DNA from 3 places in the Pseudocitrobacter corydidari genome. Region 2 is predicted to be linked to each of the others. Evidence: predicted binding sites of a transcription regulator. Region 2 holds the regulator's gene; each other region holds the start of a gene.
What was found. The regulator LexA, encoded in region 2, represses DNA repair genes until DNA is damaged. The targets are predictions, from matches to a motif close to TNCTGTATGTACATACAGNA.
Positions count from the first base shown of each region.

Region 1 (2,271 bases), 120 kb from region 2:
CCTTGCCGTAAACGAAACTCATCATCCTGCGCCGTAGCCTGCTCGACTAAATCCGGATTAATCTCGCGTTTCACCTCTACGCCGAGGTGACGGAAAGCTTCCGTTTGCGCCAGCAGATTCCCGCGCCCGGAAGAGAGTTTCTTCATCGCCTGAAGATAGTTGTCCTGCGCTTTATCCAGGCTTTGCCCAATAGCGGACATATCATCAATAAACAGGCGCATTTTGTCGTAAAGACGGCTGGCCCGCTCGGCGATTTGCTGCGCATTGCGGCTCTGGTGCTCATAGCGCCAGAGATTGGCAATTGTGCGCAGCGCTACCAATAAAGTAGTAGGACTTACCAGCATAATGTTATTTTTTAAAGCTTCATTGATCAGTTCGGGCTGTCGGTCTAATGCCAGCAAAAAGGCGGGTTCAACAGGGATAAACATCAGGACGTAGTCCAGCGTTCGCAGCCCCGGAAGCTGTTGATAATCTTTGCGCCCCAGCAGGCGAATATGGTTTCGCACCGCGGCGATATGCTCCTGGAGCGCCAGTTCGCGGGTGTAGTCGTCTTCGGCATTGAAGTAACGTTCATAGGCCACCAGCGTCATTTTGGCATCGACCACCACATCTTTTCCCTGTGGCAGGCGAACGATAACGTCCGGCTGCATGCGGGCGCGAGTATCGGTTTCGATACTTACCTGAGTTTCGTATTCGTAACCTTCACGCAAGCCAGAGGCTTCAAGCACGCGCGTCAGCACCACTTCGCCCCAGTTGCCCTGAGTTTTATTGTCGCCTTTTAACGCGCGCGTCAGGTTGACGGCTTCGCGCGTCATCTGTTCATTCAGCTGTTGCAGATTGCGAATTTCATGGGCCAGCGTATGGCGCTCTTTCGCTTCCTGGCCAAAACTGTCCTGCACCTGACGGCGAAAGCCGTCAAGCTGCTCGCGCAACGGGGTAAGCAAACTGTTGAGGCTTTGACGGTTTTGCTCATCCACCCGACGATTACTGTGCTCAAAGATACGGTTAGCCAGATTTTCGAACTGCTCGCTCAGGCGCTGCTCGCTGTTGATCATCTGGCGAATTTTGTCTTCCGCATGATGCTGCGTGGCTTCCAGCCGCGTGGTTACTTCACGCAAGTCTGCTTCCAGCGAGGTATTGATTTCACGCAGGCTGCGCAGTTCATTATTCAGCAGCTCGCACTCCTCGCGCCAGTGCGCGTTCTGCGCCAGCTGTTGCTTCGCAGCGCTCAGTTCGCCGTAGATATCACGCTCTTCGGCCAGTTGTTCCGCCCGCTGCTGCGCGACGCGATAGCTCGCGGCCAGCCAACCCAGCGCAACGCCCGCCAGTGCAACCAGAAAATAAATAAGAATGGCGATATCCACAATGCCCCCTGCATGAACGACTTACGGCAAAAATAGAATTGTGCTGTATAGATGTCCAGTTGGAAAGGTTTTTCCTGCGAGGAGGTACGCAAAAAGAAAAAGGCCGAACGTGTCGGCCTTTAAGAAGAGAAGAAGGTTTACAGCAGGCGGCGGGCCGCTTCCACAACGATTTTCACCGCGTGGCTTTCGGTTTGTTTCATCGTCTCAGCGTTCGGGATCTCCTGCTGAGTACGGTTCACAATTACGCCCGCAACCATCCCTGCGCGCAGCCCCTGGCTGGAACACATGGTCAGCAGCGTCGCGGATTCCATCTCGTAGTTCATTACGCCCATCGACTGCCACTCTTCCATGGAGCCTTTAAAGCGGCTAACCACGCGGCCAGAGAAGGTATCGTAGCGTTCCTGACCAGGATAGAAGGTGTCGGAAGACGCGGTTACGCCAACGTGCGTGGTCGCACCAATCTCTTTAGCCGCCGCAACCAGCGCGGTGGTGCAGTCGAAATCAGCAACCGCCGGATATTCCATCGGTGCAAAGTGCAGGCTCGCGCCGTCCAGACGAACGGATGCGGTGGTGACCAGCACGTCGCCTACATTGATATGCGGCTGAATCGCCCCGGTAGTACCGACGCGCAGGAAAGTGCGGATACCCAGCTGCGCCAGCTCTTCAACGGCAATAGAAGTAGACGGGCCGCCGATACCGGTAGAGCACACAATCACCGGCTTGCCATCAAGCTCAGCACGCCAGGAGGTAAATTCGCGATGGGATGCCAGTTTGACCGGCTTTTCCATCAGCGCGGCGATCTTTTCCACACGCTCCGGATCGCCAGGGACGATAGCGAGCGTAGCCCCTTGTAAATCGTTTTTGGTGAGGCCGAGATGAAAAACATCAGACTTAGACATAGAAAACT
Region 1 is NZ_CP087880.1:3,637,814-3,640,084, forward strand. It holds gene rmuC (DNA recombination protein RmuC) at 1-1,364, opposite strand, end outside; gene udp (uridine phosphorylase) at 1,502-2,263, opposite strand.
Region 1: the regulator LexA is predicted to act here: its motif matches at 1,406-1,425, upstream of rmuC (DNA recombination protein RmuC).

Region 2 (2,271 bases):
AGTGCGTAGGCGGTGAAGGTGAGCATGGTCATCAGTACCGCATTGACCGCCACCACATCGCTGCCCAGCCGAGCGCCAAATACGGTTAATGCGCCAAAGCAGAGCTGAAGCAATAGCGAGCGCAGCATAATGTCGCGATTGAGTGCCAGCAGGCTGCGCATATTTCCGCGCCAGGCCGTCTTCAGCATGTCAGTTGTAATACCGCGCAGCACCAGCACCTTACGCGCCATCAGCAGGCCAATGAGCATCGTGGCATATTCGGAAATCACCGTCGCCAGCGCCGCCCCCTGCACGTTCATATGCAGGCCCATCACCAGCCACAGGTCGAGGACAATGTTCAGGACGTTGCCGACGATCAGCAAAATTACCGGCGCACGCGCGTACTGAACGCCGAGCAGCCAGCCCAGCAGCACCAGGTTCGCCAGCGAGGCGGGCGCGCTTAACCAGCGAATTTCAAGGAAGCGCCGCGCCTGCTCCAGCACTGCATCGCTGCCGCCGACAACGGTGAGCGCCAGATTAATCAGCGGCCCTTTGAAAAGTACGATAAGTAACCCAGCCCCCAGCGCCAGCAGCAGCGGTTGCACCAGCGCGCGCGCAAGCCGGAGGGGATCTTTCGCGCCGAAGGCCTGCGCAGTTAAGCCGGTGGTACTCATACGTAAAAAGAGCAGCAGCATAAACAGGAAGCTGGTTGCCGTTGCGCCAATCGCCACGCCGCCGAGATAGACAGGGCTATCCAGATGACCAATCACCGCCGTATCCACCAGCCCCAGCAGGGGAACCGTGATATTGGAGAAAATCATGGGGAGGGCGAGACGCCATAATGCCTTGTCGGCAGCCGTGAAGAGCGACATGGTTAGGAACCTGAACAGAAAAGAGAACAAACAACGGCGCATGATGCGCCGTTGTTATCGGGAGAGGATTACAGCCATTCGCCGTTGCGGATCACGCCAACGGCCAGCCCTTCAATGGAGAAGTTCTGAAGGCGAAGATCGACGATAATCGGGGAAAACTCGCTGTTTTCCGGCAACAGTTCGACGACGTTGCCCTGTTTTTTCAGGCGTTTTACCGTTACTTCTTCGTCGATGCGCGCGACAACCACCTGGCCGTTACGCACGTCCTGGGTTTTGTGCACCGCGAGCAGGTCGCCGTCCATAATGCCGATATCTTTCATCGACATACCGCTCACCCGCAGCAGGAAGTCCGCGTTTGGTTTGAACAGTGAAGGATCGACCTGATAGTGGCCTTCAATGTGCTGCTGCGCCAGCAGCGGCTCACCGGCGGCGACGCGGCCAATCAGCGGCAGGCCGGTTTCTTCTTCTACCAACAGACGAATGCCGCGCGAGGCACCCGAAACAATTTCAATAACGCCTTTACGCGCCAGCGCTTTCAGATGCTCTTCCGCCGCATTCGGGGAACGGAACCCCAGGCGCTGAGCAATTTCCGCACGTGTCGGAGGCATGCCCGTTTGGCCGATATGATCTCGAATGAGATCAAACACCTCTTGCTGCCTGGTCGTTAACGCTTTCATTCCGCCCCCTGGGTGTATATACAGTTATGCTGTGAGTATATACAGTTAACGGCTATTTTGGAACCGCAAAACACACAAAATACAGGAGTTTTCGCAGATTATGCGAGCCTCAGTGGAAATGCGACCACAGCAGCACGGCCCAGGTCATCACCGCGACGAAAATCGCCAGCAATACCGCCGCAGAACCCATATCTTTCGCCCGCCCGGAGAGTTCGTGATACTCAGAACCAATGCGGTCAACCACCGCTTCCAGCGCACTATTGAGAATTTCCACTATCATCACCAGAAGGACGGAGCTTATCAGCAAGACGCGGGTAATGGCGTCAACGTCCAGCCAGCAAGCGATGATAATGGCCACAACCGAGGCGACCCCTTCCTGGCGGAATGCGGCTTCGTTTATCCACGCCGCGCGAAAACCTTTCCAGGAATAACCAGCCGCTTTGATAATTCGGGTGAGTCCAGTGGTATTATTGGCCATCAAATAGAACCTTTTAGCGTTATACGCATCAATGACAGTAGCTGTTATCGGCGGTAGAACAGAAATCCTGCTGACTTTCTGATATTCTTGCCGCGCATTTGCATGATTAACCAGAGGCTTTACATCGTTTATGTCCGGTTGGCCACGAATTTACTACAAATTACTGAATTTACCATTAAGCATACTGGTAAAAAGCAAGTCTATTCCGGCAGAGCCTGCCCAGGAATTGGGGCTCGATACCTCGCGCCCGATCATGTACGTCCTG
Region 2 is NZ_CP087880.1:3,516,142-3,518,412, forward strand. It holds gene dinF (MATE family efflux transporter DinF) at 1-851, opposite strand, end outside; gene lexA (transcriptional repressor LexA) at 920-1,528, opposite strand; gene G163CM_RS16355 (diacylglycerol kinase) at 1,638-2,006, opposite strand; gene plsB (glycerol-3-phosphate 1-O-acyltransferase PlsB) at 2,137-2,271, shown strand, end outside.

Region 3 (2,271 bases), 2.1 Mb from region 2:
CGCTGACCGGAAACGCCGCCATCAGTTTACGCTGCCGTTCGAGACTGGAGAGATCAACCACGCCGCCCGTTTGATGCTGCCATTTTTTGGCGGCATGATTTGCAAGCTTGGCGAGGGTTTTGGTTTGCGCGATCCCCACGCCTACCGTCAGATGGGTGCGTTGAGCAATAGTCTGCCGAATCTCCCGACCAAAATCGGTTAAATCACGACAATTTCTGACACCGGTAAGATCGCAAAATGCTTCATCGATACTGTAGATCTCCACACGCGGCGCCAGTTCTTCCAGGGTGAACATCACCCGCTCCGACATATTGGCATACAGCTCATAATTACTGCTGAATGCCACCACGCCATGACGCCGGAACTGCTCCTTCTGTTTAAAATAGGGCACGCCCATCGCCACCAGCGATTTCGCCTCTGCGCTACGGGCAATGACGCAGCCGTCGTTATTTGACAGTACTACCACCGGTTTGCCTTTGAGATCCGGCCTGAACACCGTTTCGCAGGAGGCATAAAAACTGTTCACATCCACCAGCGCAAACATAGTCAGCAGGCCGCTTTCACGATAAACGTCACCACACCAAAGATATCCAGCGGCATATCTTCGTTAATGCAGATAGGCGCATAGGCCGGATTACAGGGCACTAACTGGATCACCGGACGCAGTTGTAACCGCTTGACGGTAAATTCGCCATCGATAGCGGCGATAATAATATCGCCGTGTCTGGCGGTTCTCGCGCTGTCAACGACCAGCAAATCACCATTGCCGATACCCGCGTCGATCATCGAATCGCCCGTGGCGCGGATAAAATAGGTCGCGCTGGGATGCGCCACCATAAATTCGTTGAGATCGATTCCCCGCTCAACGTAGTCGCGTGCCGGGCTGGGAAAGCCGCATGGCACTAATTCACTGAAAAGAGGCGTAATTACGCTCTCGCGTTGTTCTGCAAGTTTGTACATCATGACCGTAAACACCAGATACTGTTTTTATATACAGTAGTAGTATTCATAAAGCTGATCAAGATGTGCTGAGGTACGAACGGTTAACCTATCACCGTTTTATCGATAAGTTTTTAATGTTCAGGAATATTAGTTTTGTAAATAATTCAGCCCTCAGACGAGGGCTGGCAAAGCGAGTTCGTTATTTACTGCTGCGGCGAGAGACATAATCCCGTTGCGTTTCGCCGGTATAAATCTGGCGCGGACGGTAGATAGTCAGCGGGGACTGATGCATTTCGTTCCAGTGAGCCACCCAACCCAGCGTACGGCCCACCGCGGCTACCACCACAAACATGGAAGATGGCAGGCCCATCGCTTTCAGGATCACCGCAGTGTAGAAATCCACGCTTGGCGACAATCCATTTTCAACAAACCAGGGATCGGTCAACGCCACTTCTTCGAGCGCCATCGCAACCTGTAGCAGACTGTCGGACATCCCCTGCTCCTTCAGCACACAATGACAGGTATCGCGCAGGATCGCCGCACGAGGATCAAGATTGCGATAACGCGAGTTACCAAATCCCAAACGGCGAAACGCCTGCGGGTCCCGCTTCGCATTGCGAAGGAACGCCGGTACCTGATCGACCGTTTCAATCTCTTCCAGCATGCGCATGCTGGCTTCATTCGCACCACCGTGCATCGGGCCCCACAGTGAGGCCAGCCCTGCCGCCACGCAGGCGAACAGATTCGCACCCGATGACCCGGCCGCGCGAACCGTCGTGGTCGATGCGCACTGACCATGATCGGCGTGCAGTACCAGAATCTGGTTCATCGCCTGTTCAATCACCGGATTAAGCTGATATTTCTCCGCGGGAATCGCAAACAGCATGTGCAGGAAATTGCCCGCATAGGAGAGATCGTTACGCGGATATTGCGCGGGTTGTTCGATGGTAAATTTATAGCTCATTGCCGCAAGCGTCGGCATTTTAGACAGTAATCGCGTAGCCGCCAGCGCCCGGTGTTCGGGATTTTCCACATCCAGCACATCGTGATAGAACGCCGCCAGCGCCCCCACCATGGCGCACATCAACGCCATCGGATGCGAGTCGCGACGAAAACCGCTGCACATCTTTGACATCTGCTCATGCACCAGCGTGTGCCGCGTAATGTTTTGTCGGAAGGCCTGATAACGGGATTCGTCCGGTGCGTGGCCTTCCAGCAAAATGTAAGCCACTTCCAGAAAGTCGCACTGACTGGCCAGTTGCTCAACCGGGTAACCACGGTGTAGCAGAATGCTTTTTTCCGTATCGATATAGGAAATCGCTGACTGAC
Region 3 is NZ_CP087880.1:1,431,151-1,433,421, forward strand. It holds gene G163CM_RS06610 (Y-family DNA polymerase) at 1-544, opposite strand, end outside; gene umuD (translesion error-prone DNA polymerase V autoproteolytic subunit) at 547-963, opposite strand; gene G163CM_RS06620 (citrate synthase) at 1,142-2,271, opposite strand, start outside.
Region 3: the regulator LexA is predicted to act here: its motif matches at 980-999, upstream of umuD (translesion error-prone DNA polymerase V autoproteolytic subunit).